One region of the Arthrobacter sp. 8AJ genome, then DNA from elsewhere that is predicted to be linked to it. Evidence: riboswitches for the same ligand, from Rfam matches in the RefSeq annotation. Region 1 holds a riboswitch; the other holds the start of a gene.

Region 1 (13,602 bases):
CGAGAAGCAGGGAGGCGGCGATGTCGGGGCGGAGTTGGGTGAGGGTGCGCTCTTCGTCGGGGCCTTGGAGTCCGCGGGCGGTGGCGGTGGTCCGGTTCCAGATGGCACAGGCGGTATCCCCGGGCAGGTAGAGGGAGACCCAGGCCATGCCATCCCGGTCAGGCGTGTATTCCATCCGACGATCCGCCACCCCCTTCACATGGCGCTTCTCGATCGATTCCGGATGGTGGCGTTCCCGCCACCCACGGACCTTGGCCCGGAACCTTGACGGGACGAGGCCGCCGGGGGCCGCGCCGCGGGCGGGCTGGGGTGCGGCAGGGTCGAAGAAATGCGCCACCAGAGACGCCGCGTCCTCAGCGGTGAGGCCTTCAGTCTCATCGGCGACAATCCGGGCGTGCTGCCACGACATCGCGCCCGCGGACAGGGCGTTCATGACGGGCGGCAGGGAGCAGATCCGGCGTGAGTGCTCCACCAACGCCCCTGCTGCGCCGGAGCTGATGGTCAGGACACCGGCGATTTCCTCCACCACCGACAGGTCAGCGTAAGTACGGTCCTGGATCGAGGCGTCCGGCGGCGTCATCGCCTGCTGGAAGGCAACGGCTTCGGCAGTATCCAGCGCCTTCATCGCGGCGAGCTGCGCCTCCAGCCGCGCCATAAGTTCCAGCCGTTCCAGCCGGATCTCGTGCCGCCGCTGCAGCACATCCACACCGGCACCAGCACCCGCCCCGGCAGCAAGGAAAGAGTCCTCACGGTTCAGCGAATCAAGGGCGGCAACAGAGGCATCGAGTGACGCCAGCACCACCCCGACACCACCGCTGGTTCCCATACCGACATCATCCAACGAGGCACTGACATCTGTATTTGGCCAGGCGGACCTGGTCCCGCCCCCGCTAGATCTGCTTCAGCGCCTGTTCCAGGTCGCGGAGGAGGTCCTCCGGGTCCTCGAGTCCCACCGAGAGCCGGACCACGCCGTCACTCAGGCCGATGGCGGCCCGCCCCTCCGGGCCCATGGCGCGGTGGGTAGTGGTGGCGGGGTGCGTGATCAGGGACTTTGCATCACCGAGGTTATTGGAGATATCGATGATCCGCAGCCCGTCCAGCAGCGCGAACGCCGCTTCCTTGCCCGTGCGTCCGCCGGAAGGAGCGAGCTCGAAGGTAAGGACAGTGCCGCCTGCACTCATCTGCTTTGCCGCCAGCCCGTACTGCGGGTGCGACTTCAGGAGCGGGTACTTCACCCAGCTCACCGCCGGCTGTTCCTCCAGCCATTCTGCGAGCCGGAGTGCGGTCGCCGAGGAGTGGTTGACGCGCAGGCCCATGGTCTCCAGGCCCTTGGTCAGGACCCAGGCGTTGAAAGCGGAAAGCGCGGGGCCGGTGTGGCGCATCAGCTGCTTCACCGGTCCGTCGATGAATTCCTTGGTGCCCAGGATGGCGCCGCCCATCACCCTGCCCTGCCCGTCGATGTGCTTGGTGCCGGAGTAGACGATCACGTCGGCGCCAAGGTCCCCGCAGCGCTGCAGCAGGGGAGTGGCGAACACGTTGTCCGCCACTACGGTGGCCCCGGCCGCATGGGCCAGTTCACTGACCGCGGCGATGTCCACGATCTCCTGCATGGGGTTCGACGGGGACTCGAAGAAGACGGCGGTGGTGGGCTGGGACAGGGCTTCGCGCCACTGGTCCAGGTCCGGGCCGTCCACGAAGACCGTCTCCACACCCCAACGTGGCAGGATCTCGTTCAGGATCACAAAGCACGAACCGAACAGTGACCGGGCGGCCACAACCCGGTCGCCCGCAGCCAGCAGGGCACCCAGCGCGGTGAACACGGCGGACATGCCCGACGCCGTCGCGAAGCATGCTTCGGTGCCTTCGAGCAGCCTGAGCCGTTCCTGGAAGGTGGCCACGGACGGGTTGCCGTAGCGGGAGTAGACAAAGCGCTCGTCCTCGCCGGTGAAGGCCCGTTCAGCTGCCGCGGCGGATTCGTAGACGAACCCTGAGTTCAGGAAGATGGCCTCAGATGTTTCCTGGAAGTTGGAGCGGTCCAGGCCTCCGCGGACTGCCTGGGTGTCGGGGTTCCAGCCGGGGGCGTCTGGGTTGAAGGTCACTTAGTTCTTTCCGAGGTTGGTGGGGAGGCCGCGGTTCTTCCAGCCATTGATGGTCCGCTCGCCGTAGCGGTCGGGCTCGCCTTCGAAGCCCTCCAGCACGCTGTAGGCGGTGAAGCCAGCCTGGGTGGCGGCAGTTGCGGCCGCGATGGACCGTTGGCCGGACCGGCACAGGAACAGCAGTTCCGCGTGGGGATCCTCCGGCGCCTGCTCCTGGAGGTCCTTGACGAAGTCCGGGTTGGGGATGCCGCCGGGGAAGGTCCACTGGATGAACAGGGGATCGTTGTCCGTGGCCTTGGTGTCCGGGATGCCGATGTGGGCCCATTCGCCCTCGGTGCGGACGTCCACCAGGATGGCGCCCTGCTCCAGCTTGGCCCAGGCTTCCTGCGGCGTCAGGTCTCCCGCGTAGCTCATGCGTGGCCCTCGCCGTCGAACTCGCCCTCAAATTCGGCATCGAGCTGGTCCACGGCGGTGGCCACGGCGGCGTCGGCGGAAGCGATCGCGGCCGGAAGGACGATTGCCTGCGCCACGATGACGGTGGTGCCGTTGAAGGTTGCCGCCGGGCTGCCGTGCAGGACGTAGCCATCGGCGAGTGCAGCGGAGATCCGCTCACAGAATTCACGGTTGTCCGCGCCCGTAATCAGGCGGTAGGACAGTCTTTCGTCAAGGGCGGGTGCGTCGGACACGACGGATCTCCTTCTCTCACGCTTGCAGCTCGAATCGGTCGATATGCCGAGTATTCACCTGAGGCACCCCGCCGCGAAAGGGAGGGTTGCCGACCGGCAAGTCAGGGCTTGGCGCCGGTACTCATTACTCCCCAAAAACGTAACACCTGCCGCGCCCGGCCGCATCGCCGCCGTCGTCATGTTCCGTAATTGAGCCGTCCGCGTCACGGCACGGGTTATGCCCATGGGCCGATAAAGTTCTTACCGGGGGCGCCGCCCCGTATCCAGAGCAATGAGTACCGGGGGGTCCTTGTCAGCATGCGGGCACACGTATGGCACCACCACGCCGCCATCCCGCGGAACCGTCCGCGTTCCATCGCAGCCTTTTTCGCCGCGGTGTTCATCGTCCTACTGGCCCTGGTGGTCCCGGCAGGCCCGGCACACGCGGCGCCTGCTGCACCGGACAAGGGCAAGCCGTGGCTGGGGGCGGTCCTCGAGTGGGGTGAGGATACGGCCGCGGGCTTCAGCGACAGGCTGGGCGCCGGCCCCGCCGTCTTCGGCCACGACATCACCATTCCGTACCGCGAATCGGAGCGGAATGACATCGACGGCTTCCTGCAGCAAACTGCAGCCAAAGGCGCCCACGCCCTGCTCACGGTGAAGCCGTCGGTGCCCCTGGACCAGCTCGGCCCCGCGGAGGCGGAAGCGTTCGCAGCCCAGGTCCGCGACCTGACATCGGGGTTCAAGGGCCAACTGCTGGTCCGGTTCGCCCCCGATATGAATGCCAGCTGGGTGGCCTGGGGCCAGCAGCCGGCCACGTACCGGCAGGCTTTCCAGGCCGTGGCGGCAGCCTTCAAGAAGGACGACGGCGGCCGGGCCGCCATGGTGTGGGCGCCTTACCTGGGCAAGGACTACCCCTTTGAACGGAACCGGAATGCCCCGGAGCCGGGAAGCGACGGGTTTTCCCTCCTGGATACGAACGGGGACGGGACCTGGAACGGAAGCGACAGCGCCTATGCCCCCTACTACCCGGGCGATGACGCCGTGGACTGGGTGGGCCTGACCGCCTATCACGACGACACTGCCGGCGGGGCCGCCGTCAACACGACGCCGCGTCCGGGCGAACTCCAGGAGATGCTGACGGCCTCCGGCGGCGAAAACTTCTACGGCACCTACGTGGAGGGACGCAAAAAGCCTTTCCTCCTCCAGACTTCGGCCTTCTACAGCCCTGCGTCCGGTGGGGCGCCCGAGGCGGACATCAAGACGGGCTGGTGGGACCAGGTGGTGGCCACTGCCACGTCACCCGCTTTCGCCGGGACGGCCGCCGTGGTGTGGGACGAACGGACCAGCACGCGGGATACCGGCGTGGCAAGCATCAGCTGGCTGCTCACCGGAAGCCCGGATATTGCCAAGGCCGCCCTGGACAGGCTGAAGGCATCGCCGATGGTCACCGGACCTGTCACGGATGTGGCGTCCACAGGTACCTTCGTGCGGGCCAACACGCTTTCCGGCGCCGCCCCCTGGACCGTTGGTGCCGCCATGGTCATCCTCCTGGTGGCCCTGTGGCAGGTTCCCCGCCGGATCAACACCGCCACGTCCTGGAGCTACCAGGACCCTTCCACCAGGGATTCGCGGGTGGACCTGCTGCGCGGACTGGCCATTGTCTTTGTGGTGGTCAATCACCTGGGCATGGCCTCACTGTTCCAGCTGCTCACCCAGGAGGCGGTGGGCTTCGTGTCAGGCGCGGAGCTGTTCGTCCTGTTCTCCGGGCTGGTGGTGGGCATGGTGTACGGGCCCAAGGCCAAGGAGGACTTCGGCCGGGTGGTGGACCTGACGTCCCGCCGGGCCGGGAAGTTGTACGTGACCGCACTGGCCGTGCTGATCGGCGTCTTCCTTCTTTCCCTGCTCCCGTTCTTCCACACTGAGGCCCTGACCACGTTCGTGGACCAGGGGACCGGCGGCGCGGGCCACGGCGGTGCCGGCCGGACCTACGACCTCTACGCCGGCATGTCGTCGCTGTTCCAGTTCCCCGTGCCGCCGCAGGTGCTGCCGGCCATCGTGCTGCTGCAGTTCGGTCCATGGCAGTTCAACGTCATGGGCCTGTATGTGGTGCTCCTGCTGGCCAGCCCGCTGATCCTTGCGGCGCTGAACCGCGGCAAGGCCGTCTGGGTTTTGCTGGCGACGTTCGCCGTGTACGCAGTGGGCGCCGTGACCCGGTTCAGGATCCTGCCATCCCAGTTTGAGGACTCGTTTCCCCTGCTGGTGTGGCAGGTGCTTTTCGTCCTCGGCCTGGTTGTTGGCTACTACCGCCGCAGCATCGTGGCGTGGTTGTCGGCGCACACGTGGGTGGTGGCGGCCTGCACTGCGGCAGCGTTTGCGCTGGCTTTCCTGTCCTGGGGGAATCCGTACCTGGCCAACAACTACGACGTCCGCCTGGCGCTCATGCCGGACGCCTCCTACCGGGCCATGTATGACGCACTCTTCGGCCGGACCTACCTGGCGCCCGGCCGGCTGTTCAACGTCCTGGTCCTGGTGGTGGCCGCCTATGCGTTCCTCAGTGCTTACTGGAAGCCGGTGGAGCGTGCCCTGGGCTGGTTCCTGATTCCGCTGGGCCGCGCCACGCTGTATGTCTTCATCATGCATGTGGTGCTGATCGCCGTCGTCACAAACATCCCGGCGCTCCAGCAGCAGAGCATCTTCCTCAACACCGCGGCCTACGCCGTGGTCCTGGGCCTGTTGTGGGTGATGGTCCGCACCAGGTTCCTTTTCCGGATCATTCCCACCTAGGGATTCCCGCCTGGGGGACGGCTCCTTTGCCTGGTTCCAGGGTGCATCCGGGCATGAAAATGCTGCGGCACAAAAGTGCCACAGCATGTCATCGTGCGCCGCTGGTTACCCTGCGGCCCGTTGGCAGCCCGGGGGGCCTTAAACAAGCCGCGGGTAGCTGCTGAGGATGTAGTCCGCAGCGGCCGGCCCCTTCATGCGCAGTCCGTTGCGGCGAACCGAGACTTTGTGTTTCATGGCAGCCCAGAAACTGGACTCGGTGCCGGTGGGCTGCTCGTTGACGAAGCACCAGCTGGTGTACAGCCCGTAGAGGCGGTCGCGGTCCAGGCTGGATTCCGAGGCATGGTCTGCGTAGGTGGCTTCGTGGAGGAAAAGATCAAACTGCGAATTGGCCATGAGGCGTCCCTTCGCTCGGTGCGTGGTGCCGCCGGTAGGCTCCAGCGGCGAACCTCGATGCCCTGCACAAGGTGGCAAAGGATTGTGTAGCCGCTTTCCTTGAGAGGTCCCGAAAAGCTCAAGAGTTCATCTTGTCTACGATGTAGACTTTACCTGTAGACCAGATATGAGGCAACCGTCCCAGTTACTTCGGGACGAGGGCCGCCAGTGAGGACCTTTGTGATGACTTCCGCCAACACTTCCCAGCCCGGGCAGGCCAAAACGAGGCTGAGCAGGGACATTGTGCTGGCCAAGGCCCTGGAGTTGGTGGACGCCGAAAGCCTGGAGGCCCTGACCATGCGCCGGCTGGGGCAGGAACTCGGCCGGGATCCGATGAGCCTCTACCGCTACGCCGAGAACCGCGCCGCACTGCTGGACGGGGTTACCGAGCTGGTACTCAACCAGCTAAGCATCCATCCATCGGACCCGGACTGGAAAGCCCAGCTGCGGAAGATCGCCCACAGCTTGCGGGCGCTCGCCCTGCAGCATCCCAATGTGGTTCCCCTGTTGGTCACGCGGCCCCTTTCCACGCCCCTGGGCCTTCGCCCCCTGGGCACGCTGCGGCCGCTGGAACAGATCCTGTCCCTGCTGGGCTCGGCAGGATTCGCGCCGGCCGATGCCCTCCACGTCTACCGCGCCTACTACGGCTTCCTCTACGGGCACATCCTGAACGAGCTGCAGGAGTACGTGGTGGATCCGGAAGAGAACGAGGTGCTGTTGCGCCTGGGGCTCCACCGTTTGCCGGCGAAGGAATTCCCCAAGCTGCGTGCCCTTGCTCCCGCCCTGGCAGAGTACGACGGCGAGGCGGAACTTGACCAGGGACTTGGCATCCTGCTGTCGGGGCTGGAAGCACAGCTGTCACGGCAGGCGGCAGGCCCCGCCGCCTGACCCCGGGGCCCTGCTGACGGCGGATTGCCCGGGCGGCGCTATTCGAAGGACGCGCGGCGCCGGTCCTGCAGGCGGGTGTTCCAGATGTCCGGCCGGTTCACGCGGAACCGGCGCCCCGTCAGTGCTTTGGCGTTCAGCCGCACGTAGTGGGCCTTTTCGCCCGGCTGCCACGGTTCCAGGCCGAGTGCGTCCACCGCATCCTTAACGCCCTGGTCCTCGATGATTTCCGTTTCGCCGCGAACCACTACGCTCCAGGCCTGTTCCGAGGCGGGGTCGTAGCCGTCTATTTCCAGTGCTGCCGGCCGTTCCATCCTGGCGCCCCAAAGCTTTGACCCGGGTGCGGTGCGGAAGACGATGCTGCGCAGGTGGACGGCGTAGTTCACGGGGAAGATCTCGGGATGCTCGTCCACCACGATGGCCAGCCTGCCCACCGCGTCATTGTCGAGGAGTTCCCAGCAGTCGTCGAAGGACAGGTTTTCAATCGGCAGGTTTCGCGAGTCCATGGTCCACACCTTACGGGTGATGCGGGAGTGGGAAAAGGGATTGTGCCGCTTGTTGCGGCCTAGTGGATGCCGGCGAAAAGTTCGCTCAACTCGGCGGTCAGTTCCTTCTGGGCGGACGGGGTGCCGATTTCCTTGCCGTCGATCCGGTTTACGGGCGCCAGCAGGCGGACGCTGGAGATCAGCCAGACCGCATCCGCGTCCATGAGGTCCCGGGGCTCCAGGGGACCGTAGCCCAGTTCCCAGCCTGCCGCCTTGGCGGCAGTGAAGAGGGCACCCTGGGAGGTCCCGGCCAGGATGCCGCTGTCCAGCTGGGGCGTGATGAGGCGCTTCACTGTTGTGCCGTCGTCGGACTTCTCCACATGCGCAAGCAGCACCGTGGACGTGGGGCCTTCCAGCACGCGGCCATCGGAGGACAGGAAGATGACGTCATCGGCACCCTGTTTGTGGGCATGGCGAAGCGCTGCCATGTTGACGGCGTAGGAAAGGGTTTTGGCGCCGAGGAGCAGCCAGGGCGCCCGTTCGGCCACATCACTGTCGTAGCCCCGGTCAAGGAGGATGACGTCGATGCCCGTTTCGCGCTGCCTGCGGCCGGCAGCCCCGGCCGGCGACGCCTGCACCCAGGCCGTGGGTGCCTCGCCTTCGACGCCGCGGGTTACCACCAGTTTGACCACCAGTTCATCGGCGGCGGGGTCTGCCGGCGGGTTCTCGGACCGGTGCCGGGCCACCGCAGCCGCAATAACGCGCCGCCACGCGTCCTGGTCCGGGATGGCCAGGTCCAGTGCTGCGGCGGAGCCCCCAAGCCGGTCCAGGTGCGCCTGCATCTTCCGCACCGTTCCACCCACGGCCAGCATGGTTTCGAAGACGCCGTCGCCGCGGGTGACCCCCAGGTCCGTGACCAGCAGCTGGGGTTTGGTGGCATCGGCCACCCTGCCGTCGGGGTAAGCAGGATCGAGGAAGGCAAGAACCACGGGGGCTGGAGAGGTCATGGCACCAGCTTAGTGCTGTACCGCGGATAAGCTGGGCAGAGTGCACCGGCCGGAAGCCGTCCTCCGGGGCCCAATCTCCCCGGGGGTTTTAGACGTGTTGTGGCCTTTTTCGCTTGCCGGCACCGCGCCCACATGGGTGGTGGTGCTCCTGGGCTTCGCCGACCTGGCCATCAGGATCCTGGCGCTGGGCATTATTCCCGGCAACCGGCGCCCCACCACCGCCATGGCCTGGCTGCTGGGTATCTTCTTCATTCCGTTCGTGGGCATCGTCCTGTTCCTGCTGTTCGGCAATTTCCGCTTGTCCAGCCGCCGGCGGGCACAGCAGCAGCTGGTCAACGAACGCGTGCAGGCGGGCATCACCGCGCTTTCGGATGCGGAAAGCGACTACCCCGGCCCGGAGTGGGTGAAGTCCGCTGCTGAGCTCAACCGCACCCTGGGCTCGCTGCCCATGGTGGACGGAAACTCGGTGGACCTGATCCCCGGCTATCCGGATTCCATCCTGGAAATGACCCAGGCTGTGCGGAAGGCGAAGAAGTTCGTCAACGCCGAGTTCTACATCATGAGTTCGGACCACGTCACCAACGACCTGCTCACCGCCATGGAGGAAGCCGCCGAACGGGGCGTGGAGGTGCGGCTCCTGTTCGACCACATCGGAACGCTGCGCATCAAGGGGTACCGGAAGCTGCTCAACCGCCTCCGCGCGGGCAAGATCCAGTGGAAGCGGATGCTGCCCCTCCTGCCCATCCACGGACAGTGGCGCCGCCCTGACCTGCGGAACCACCGCAAGATCATGGTGATCGACGGCGAGATCGCCTTCACGGGTTCGCAGAACCTGATCGAGCCCTCCTACAACAACCCGCGGCACCGCAAGGCCGGCCGTGAATGGGTGGAACTGATGGCGTGCCTGCGCGGCCCCATCGTGACCACCCTGAACGTCGTCTTCGCCACCGACTGGCTGAGCGAGACTGACGAGTCGCTGGAACACCAGCTGCAGCTCCCGGCGAACCCGGAACCCGGCACCGTCACGGCCCAGGTGGTTCCCAGCGGTCCGGGGTTCATTACGGAGAACAACCTCCGGCTCTTCAACACCCTCATCTATTCGGCCCAGCACCGGATCTCCATCTGCAGCCCCTACTTCGTGCCGGACGACTCGCTGCTCTACGCCATCACCACCGCGGCCCAGCGCGGCGTGGATGTTGAACTGTTCGTCTCGGAGAAGGGGGACCAGTTCCTGGTCCACCACGCCCAGCGGTCCTATTACGAGGCACTCCTCGAAGCCGGGGTACGGATCTACCTCTATAAAGCCCCGTTCGTGCTGCATGCCAAGCACTTCACCATCGATGACGAGGTAGCGGTCCTGGGGTCCAGCAACATGGACATGCGGTCCTTCTCGCTGAACCTGGAGGTGTCAGTGATGCTGCTGGGTGAGGACATCGTGAACAAGATGCGGGCAGTGGAGGATACCTACCGGGACATCTCCCACGAGCTCAAGCTCGCGGACTGGCTCAACCGGCCGCTCGCCGCCCGGTACGTGGACAACGTGGCCCGGCTGACGGCCACTGTCCAGTAAGACGACACTGTCCAGTAAGACCCTGTCCAGTAAGACCCCGTCCAGTAAGCAGTCAGTCGGCACTGACCCGTTGCCCGTCGCCGTGCCCGGCGTGCTCAGGCCAGCCGCCGTTGCGGTAGGCGGGGGTTCCCAGGGCAAGCACCAGCACCGCCACGGTGCAGCTGCCGATCATGACGCTGGCCATCGACAGGGAATTCCCGCCCAGGAGCCCAACCATGGGGCTCACCAGTCCGGCGACCCCGGACTGCAGGGCCCCGATGACAGCCGCCGCCGTTCCCGCCATGTGGCCGTAGTTGTGCAGCGCGAGCACGGAGGCGTTCGCCGGGATCATGCCCTGGGCTGACAGGACCAGCCACAGGCCGGCCACCAGGCCGGCCGCGCCGCCGGCACCCGTGGCCACCACACCGAGCAGCACCAGGGCCAGGCTCAACTGGACCAGGAGGGCGGTGCGCAGGATGCGGACGGGCGGGAACTTCCGGACCAGGGCGGCGTTGAGCTGGGCCGAGAGGACAAGTGCGGCGCCGTTGAGGGCGAAGACGAGGGCGAACTGCTGGGCGGTGAGGCCGTATTCGTTCTGGAAGACGAAGGGCGAACCCACCACGTAACTCATGATCAGGGCCAGCCCCAGTCCGGGGATGACGGCCAGCGCCATGAAGTGCCTGTCCCGCAGCAGCACCCAGTAGGCGCCCGCCACGTGCCGGGGGTGGCCCGGGCTCCGGCTGTCCCCCGGCAGCGTTTCCGGCATGAACTTCCAGACAATTGCCACCAGGACCAGCCCGATGAGTGCCAGTGCATAGAAGACGGCGCGCCAGTTCCAGAGCCCGGCGATGCCCTGGCCCACGGTGGGGGCCAGGAGCGGAGCCACGCCGATGACCAGCATCAGCCGCGACAGCAGCTGGGCGGCGTCGGAGCCGACGAAGCGGTCGCGGATCACCGCGAGTGCCACCACGGCAGCGGCGGCGTTGAAGAAGCCCTGCAGGACGCGCAGCCCTGTCAGCGTTTCGATGTTGGGCGTCAGGGAACACAGCAGCGAGATGGCTACGTGCAGCGAGATGCCGATGAGCAGCGGAAGCCGCCGGCCGAACCGGTCCGAGAACGGACCGATCACCAGTTGCCCGATTCCGCCGCCCACCAGGGTTCCGGACAACGTCAGCTGGACAGCGGTCTGGGTGGTGTGGAGGTCGGCCTCGACGGCGGGCAGTGAGGGCAGGTACATGTCCGTGGTGAGGGCGGGGAGCGCGGCCAGGGCGCCAAGCATGAGAACGTACTTGACGCTGCGCGGTGCCTTGCTGGTCTGGGGAGGGGACGGTTCCGTCACGCGGCATACCTAACTTGTGTGGAAGCACCCGGGGATGGGTCCGCCGCCTGGCTTGGGCGGTTCAGCTAGGTCAGGGGCGTACCCCCGGGGGCGTCTTCCTAAACGGGCGTCCGCGGAGTGGATGCCCCGGGGAGCCGATGGCGTCAGTCGCCGGGGAATGCGGCGCCAAGGGTGGAGAGGACCCCGTAGGCCTTGGTGCGTATTTCGTCGTATTCGTCGTCCGGGACGGAGTCCGAGGTGATGGCACCGCCGACGCCGAGCGAGAGTTCAGCCGTCCCGTCGCCGGCCGTGCTGATCACCAGTGTCCTGATGGCGACGGCGAGGTCGGCCGCCGCGTTGAGTGAGAAGTAGCCGATGGCCCCCGAGTACAGTCCGCGCGGACCTGCCTCCAGGTGGTCCAGGATGGCCATGGTGCTGATCTTGGGGGCGCCGGTCATGGAGCCCGCAGGGAAGCACGCAGCGACTGCCTCGGCCCGCGGTGCGCCCGGGAGGAGGCGGGCGTCAATGGTGCTGACCATCTGGTGGACCGTGGCATAGCTCTCGATCGCGCAGAGCCGGCTGACCGTCACGGAACCGGGCTCCGCGAAATGGCTGAGGTCGTTGCGCAGCAGGTCCACGATCATGATGTTCTCGGCCCTGTCCTTCAGGGATGTGGCCAGGTCCGCGCGCAGCCGGCTGTCCTCCTGCGGGTCCGCAGCCCGGCGCCGGGTGCCCTTGATCGGTTCGGCGCGCATGCCGCCGTCGGACGCGATCCTCAGGAACCGCTCGGGCGAGGTACTGGCCACGGCAAGGTTTCCCAGCCGGAGGTAGCTGGCGAACGGGGCCGGGTTCCTCCGGCGCAGCGCCAGGTAGGTGGTCCACGCATCCAGCGACGCTGCCTGCACCCTGGCTTCGAGCGTGGTGGTCAGGCAAACCTCATACGTGTTTCCCTGGGCGATCTGGTGCTGGGCGGCGGTGATCTTCTCCCGGTACCGCGCACCCGTGTCCCGGCTGCGGAAGGCCGGCGCTGTGGAAGGCGCGACGCCGGTGCTGCCGCCGGCCTGCGCTGCCGGGCCATCCGACGGCGGCCGTGCGCCGCCGCCGGCGGCTTCCACTGCTGCCCTGGCCTGCGCCAGCCACTCGCCGGCGTCGGGGGCGTCAAGGGCCAGGAGCCAGGCGGCGCCTTCGGCATGGTCCAGGACCACGGCCCGGCCGGCGAAGATCAGGGCAGCGTCCGGGGTGGGCGCGGACAGGTCACTGCCGCCCGTTTCGCGCTTCAGCTCGTAGCCCAGGCAGCCGAGCCAGCCCAGGGTGAAATCGCAGGGATAGCCGTCCGGGGTGCGTACGGCCCGGCGGCCCCAGACGGTGTCCAGCCAGCGGAAGAAGGGGCCGGGGACCCTGGCAGTGGAGGAGCCCGTGCTGATCAGGCTCACTCCCGAACGGTGCGTCACGAACTGTCCGAAGGTGCCGGCGTCGTCCGCCATGATGCTGAACCTGCTGCGCTCCGCAGCAGTCCGGGCCGCCGGGTCTGCGCTGTCTTCTCCGGCGCTGCCCGGGACGGCGTCAGCGTTGGAGGAATCGAGCCAGACGGCATTGGCCGACCGTCCGTACAGCGACTGGAACAGTGCCGGTGCGTCCGGGAGGGCATCCAGGCGCTCGGCATGGAGCCGAAGTCCGCGTCGTGCGGACAGTTCCGGGGCCAGGACAGGCGCCAGGGCCGGCAGGCAGGGGAGGAGCTTCAGGAGGTCCGCCGGGGCTGATCCGTCAGCGAGGTTCTGGACGCGAAGATCGGCGTGGGCGGGGACGTCGTCGCGGCCCAGCCACTCTTCTTCCTGTGCGGCCCACTGGTCCCAGTACGGCTCATAGGTTTCGCCGTCGCGGCCCAGAGCCCGCGTCCGGCGGACGTCGTCCGGAGACTCGGCCCAGATGACGGCGCCAAGCATCGGCCGGGCTGCCTCGGCGGCGGCCCCCACTCCCTCCACGATGACGATCTCCGCGGGCAGCGTGACCCGGGACTCGCCGTCGTAATGGTTCTCCCAGTCCCAGCTGGTCCAGGTGGCCGCCTCGCCGCGGCTCAGCGGCGCGAGGACCGTGCTGACATAGCGCTCCACGCCTGCCGCCAGCCCATCCCACCCCGGGTAGATGTCCTCAAGGTGGAACAGGGACACCTTGTGGTGGGCGCGTAGCCGGGCCGCGAGTTCGACGGCGAGGGTTGTCTTTCCTGCGCCGGAGCGCCCGTCGACGGCGATGATGACGGGGGCTGGGATCATGGACTAGAGCGTACCGTTTTTCCGTTGGCCGCTTTCATCCATGAATGACACCGTGCCGTGAGGCATGGCGGCCGCTGCTGAGGTGGCCGCCCAGGAACCCGCTTACCA
Region 2 (3,119 bases), 2.2 Mb from region 1:
CGCGTCGGCGCCCTTGGCTGCCCGGAACCCTGCCTCCAGGTCGGCCAGGATGTCGTCGATGTGCTCCAGGCCAACGGAAAGCCGGACCAGGCCCGGGTGCACGCCGGCCACAACCTGCTGCTCCGGCGAGAGCTGGCTGTGCGTGGTGGACGCGGGGTGGATGACCAGGGAGCGGACGTCGCCGATGTTGGCCACGTGGGAATGCAGCTCCAGGGCGTCGACGAAGCGCTTGCCCGCCTCTGCCCCGCCGGCCAGGTTGAAGGCCACGACGGCGCCCGTCCCCTTGGGTCCGTACTTGCGGCCACGCTCGTACCAGGGGCTGGAGGGCAGCCCCGCGTAGGCGACGGATTCGACGTCGTCCCTTGCCTCCAGCCAGCGCGCCACTTCCGTGGCGTTCGCAACGTGGCGCTCCACCCGCAGACTCAACGTCTCCAGGCCCTGGGAAATCAGGAACGCGTTGAAGGGCGAGACGGCTGAGCCGAGGTCGCGCAGCAACTGCACACGGGCCTTGAGGATGTAGGAGAGATTGGCGCCGAGTGCGCCGCCTTCACCGAGATCGCGGGCGTAGACCAGGCCGTTGTAGGTGGGGTCCGGGGTGTTGAAGCCGGGGAACCGTTCCGGATCCTTGCCGAAATCGAACTTGCCGGAATCGACGATGACTCCGGCAATGGCCGAGCCGTGGCCGCCCAGGTACTTGGTGGCCGAGTGCAGGACAATATCCGCACCCCACTCCAGCGGGCGGATCAGGTAAGGGGTGGACAAGGTGTTGTCCACGATGAGAGGAACTCCGGCCTGGTGGGCCACCTCGGAGATGCCTTCGATGTCCAGGACATCCTGGCGCGGGTTGGAGACCACTTCACCGAAGAAGAGCTTGGTGTTGGGCTGCACGGCATCGCGCCACTGGTCCAGGTTGTCCGGATCGGCCACGAAGGTCACCGAGATGCCGAACTTCTTCAGCGTGTGCGCGAACAGGTTGTAGGTTCCGCCGTAAAGGCTGGGGCTGGCCACGATGTGGTCCCCTGCCTCGGCGATGTTCAGGACAGCGAAGGTTTCGGCGGCCTGCCCGGAGCTCAGCAGCAGCGCGGCCAGGCCTCCTTCGAGGCTGGCAATCCGTTGCTCGACGGCGTCCTGGGTGGGATTGCCGATGCGGGTATAGATGGGCGCAAGTTCAGCCAGGGCAAAACGGTTGGCGGCGCTTTCAGCGCTGGGAAACACGAATGACGTGGTCTGGTAGATGGGCAGGGCGCGGGCACCCGTGGCGCTGTCCGCCGCCTGGCCTGCATGGATCTGGCGGGTTTCGAAGGACCATCCGTTGGACATCCAAATCTCCTTTGACATGGGCCCGGCATGCTCACCGGCAGTACGGGCCGCGCTTGCTCCCGGCTGTTGCCGAAGAGCCAGGTCTTCACCCGGGGCACCCCACCGCGGATGGAGGGTTGCCGGCCAGCGAGCCGGGGCTTGGCGCTGGCACTCATGACCTGGGCCCAGTCTAGGAACCGGACGGTTGCCGTGGACAGCATTGTGACGAACATGGTCTTCCGGCCACTGTCTCGGCTGAATAACGGGGGCGCCGGGCGCCACAAATGCTAGTAAGGGTACCCTTAGCTGAGAGCCTGATCACAAAGTGCCAAGATGTTCGCATGCGCATGGATCACGTCTCTTACGCCTGTGAACACGATGGCCTCGCGGCCACTACCGAACGTATTGCAACTGCCCTCGGCGTTGAGGCAGTGAAGGGTGGCGTACACCCCCGCTTCGGAACCCGGAATATGATCATCCCGCTCGCCGGCCACAAGTACCTCGAAGTCGTTGAGGTCCTGGACCACCCGGCATCGGACAAGGCACCGTTCGGACAGGCAGTACGTGCCCGCTCCGCTGCTGGTGGCGGATGGATGGGCTGGTGCGTCGAAGTGGACGACCTCGCCCCCTTCGAGGAACGCCTGGGCCGCGCCGCCGTGAACGGCAACCGCAAGTTCCCGGACGGCCGCGAACTGGTCTGGAAGCAGATTGGCATCCTGGGCCTCATCGCCGATCCCCAGGTGCCGTACATGCTCAAGTGGGAGGGCGATCCCTCGCTCCACCCGTCCCACGCGTACGAGAGCAACCTCAAGATGAGCTGCCTGACCATCGCCGGTTCCGCCTCGCGCGTCACCGAGTGGCTGGGTGAGCCGGTGGAGAAGCCGCTCGAGGACGTTGCGGTGGAGTGGGTCGCCCCGCACGGAACCCCGGGCATCCTCTCGGTCACCTTTGAAACCTCCAACGGAGCCGTCACCATCTGACCCTCCCCCGTTCCTCCCCGGATTTCTTCGGGGAGGTCCCCGGGTTGTGCCCGGGCAAACTTCGGCCGCCATTGGGTGGTGACAACGGCGTCACCACCCAATGGCGGCCGAATTAATTTAAGAAGCTGCCCCCTGCGCCGTTATGAGGGACGCCAGCATGAACCGCGCACACTTTGAATGTCAGTGCCTCGTTGCATGATGTGGCTATGGGAATCAGCGGTGGTGTTGAGGTGGCTTTGGAGGGTGTTCGTTCCTCTGTTGCTGCTCTCGATGCGCTTGATTTCGAAGATACTTCCCTGGCTGCCGGCGCCGGCATTGGTTCCCGTGTTGACGTGCTTCAACGGCGGTATGAGATCCGGCTGGAACGGCTGGAGGTTGCGGCCCGGCTGGAGGCGCAGCTCGCCGCGATGAAGGCGCTGGATACTGCCGAAGCCGTTGCCTTCCAGCAGGCGATGACGCCGCCGGACGCCACTGTCCAGGACCGCACTTACGCGGACATGTCGGTGGTGGAGGAGATCGCCGGGGTGCTGACCATCAGCTCCGCGGCCGCGGGCGCTTTGGTGGAGCACTCACGCCGGATCTGCTCCCTGCCGCTGGTGTTCGATGCACTGTCCGCCGGGGACATGTCCTGGCAGCACGCCCGCATCATTGCCGACGAAACCGAAGTCCTCACCACTGAGGGCGCGGCGTCGCTGGCGGCGCACTTCTTCGACCCTGACGCACCCCAGCCCGCCCGCGGCGCCACCCCCGGCGAGCTCGCACCGTCCCGGTTCCGAGCCAAGGTCCGTGGCTGGCGGGAACGCCACCATCCAGAATCGATCGAGAAACGCCATGTGATGG

What was found. A riboswitch is a leader RNA that binds a small molecule or an ion and turns the genes downstream of it on or off. The one in region 1 is predicted to bind S-adenosylmethionine.
Region 2: it holds a riboswitch for S-adenosylmethionine, as region 1 does, so the genes downstream of both, BACI349Y_RS12840 (bifunctional o-acetylhomoserine/o-acetylserine sulfhydrylase) here and BACI349Y_RS02555 (DUF1737 domain-containing protein) in region 1, are expected to answer to the same signal.

The regions. Positions count from the first base shown of each region.
Region 1 covers NZ_LR733289.1:560,888-574,489, forward strand. The annotation lists gene BACI349Y_RS02540 (HNH endonuclease signature motif containing protein) at 1-826, opposite strand, end outside; gene BACI349Y_RS02545 (O-succinylhomoserine sulfhydrylase) at 891-2,099, opposite strand; gene BACI349Y_RS02550 (rhodanese-like domain-containing protein) at 2,100-2,510, opposite strand; gene BACI349Y_RS02555 (DUF1737 domain-containing protein) at 2,507-2,782, opposite strand; SAM riboswitch class IV at 2,796-2,911, opposite strand; gene opgC (OpgC domain-containing protein) at 3,080-5,548, shown strand; gene BACI349Y_RS02565 (hypothetical protein) at 5,687-5,941, opposite strand; gene BACI349Y_RS02570 (TetR/AcrR family transcriptional regulator C-terminal domain-containing protein) at 6,164-6,868, shown strand; gene BACI349Y_RS02575 (pyridoxamine 5'-phosphate oxidase family protein) at 6,907-7,371, opposite strand; gene BACI349Y_RS02580 (aminodeoxychorismate lyase) at 7,431-8,357, opposite strand; gene cls (cardiolipin synthase) at 8,452-9,927, shown strand; gene BACI349Y_RS02590 (multidrug effflux MFS transporter) at 9,980-11,245, opposite strand; gene pabB (aminodeoxychorismate synthase component I) at 11,389-13,494, opposite strand; gene BACI349Y_RS02600 (DUF2231 domain-containing protein) at 13,529-13,602, opposite strand, start outside.
Region 2 covers NZ_LR733289.1:2,747,628-2,750,746, forward strand. The annotation lists gene BACI349Y_RS12840 (bifunctional o-acetylhomoserine/o-acetylserine sulfhydrylase) at 1-1,320, opposite strand, end outside; SAM riboswitch class IV at 1,365-1,479, opposite strand; gene BACI349Y_RS12845 (VOC family protein) at 1,641-2,279, shown strand.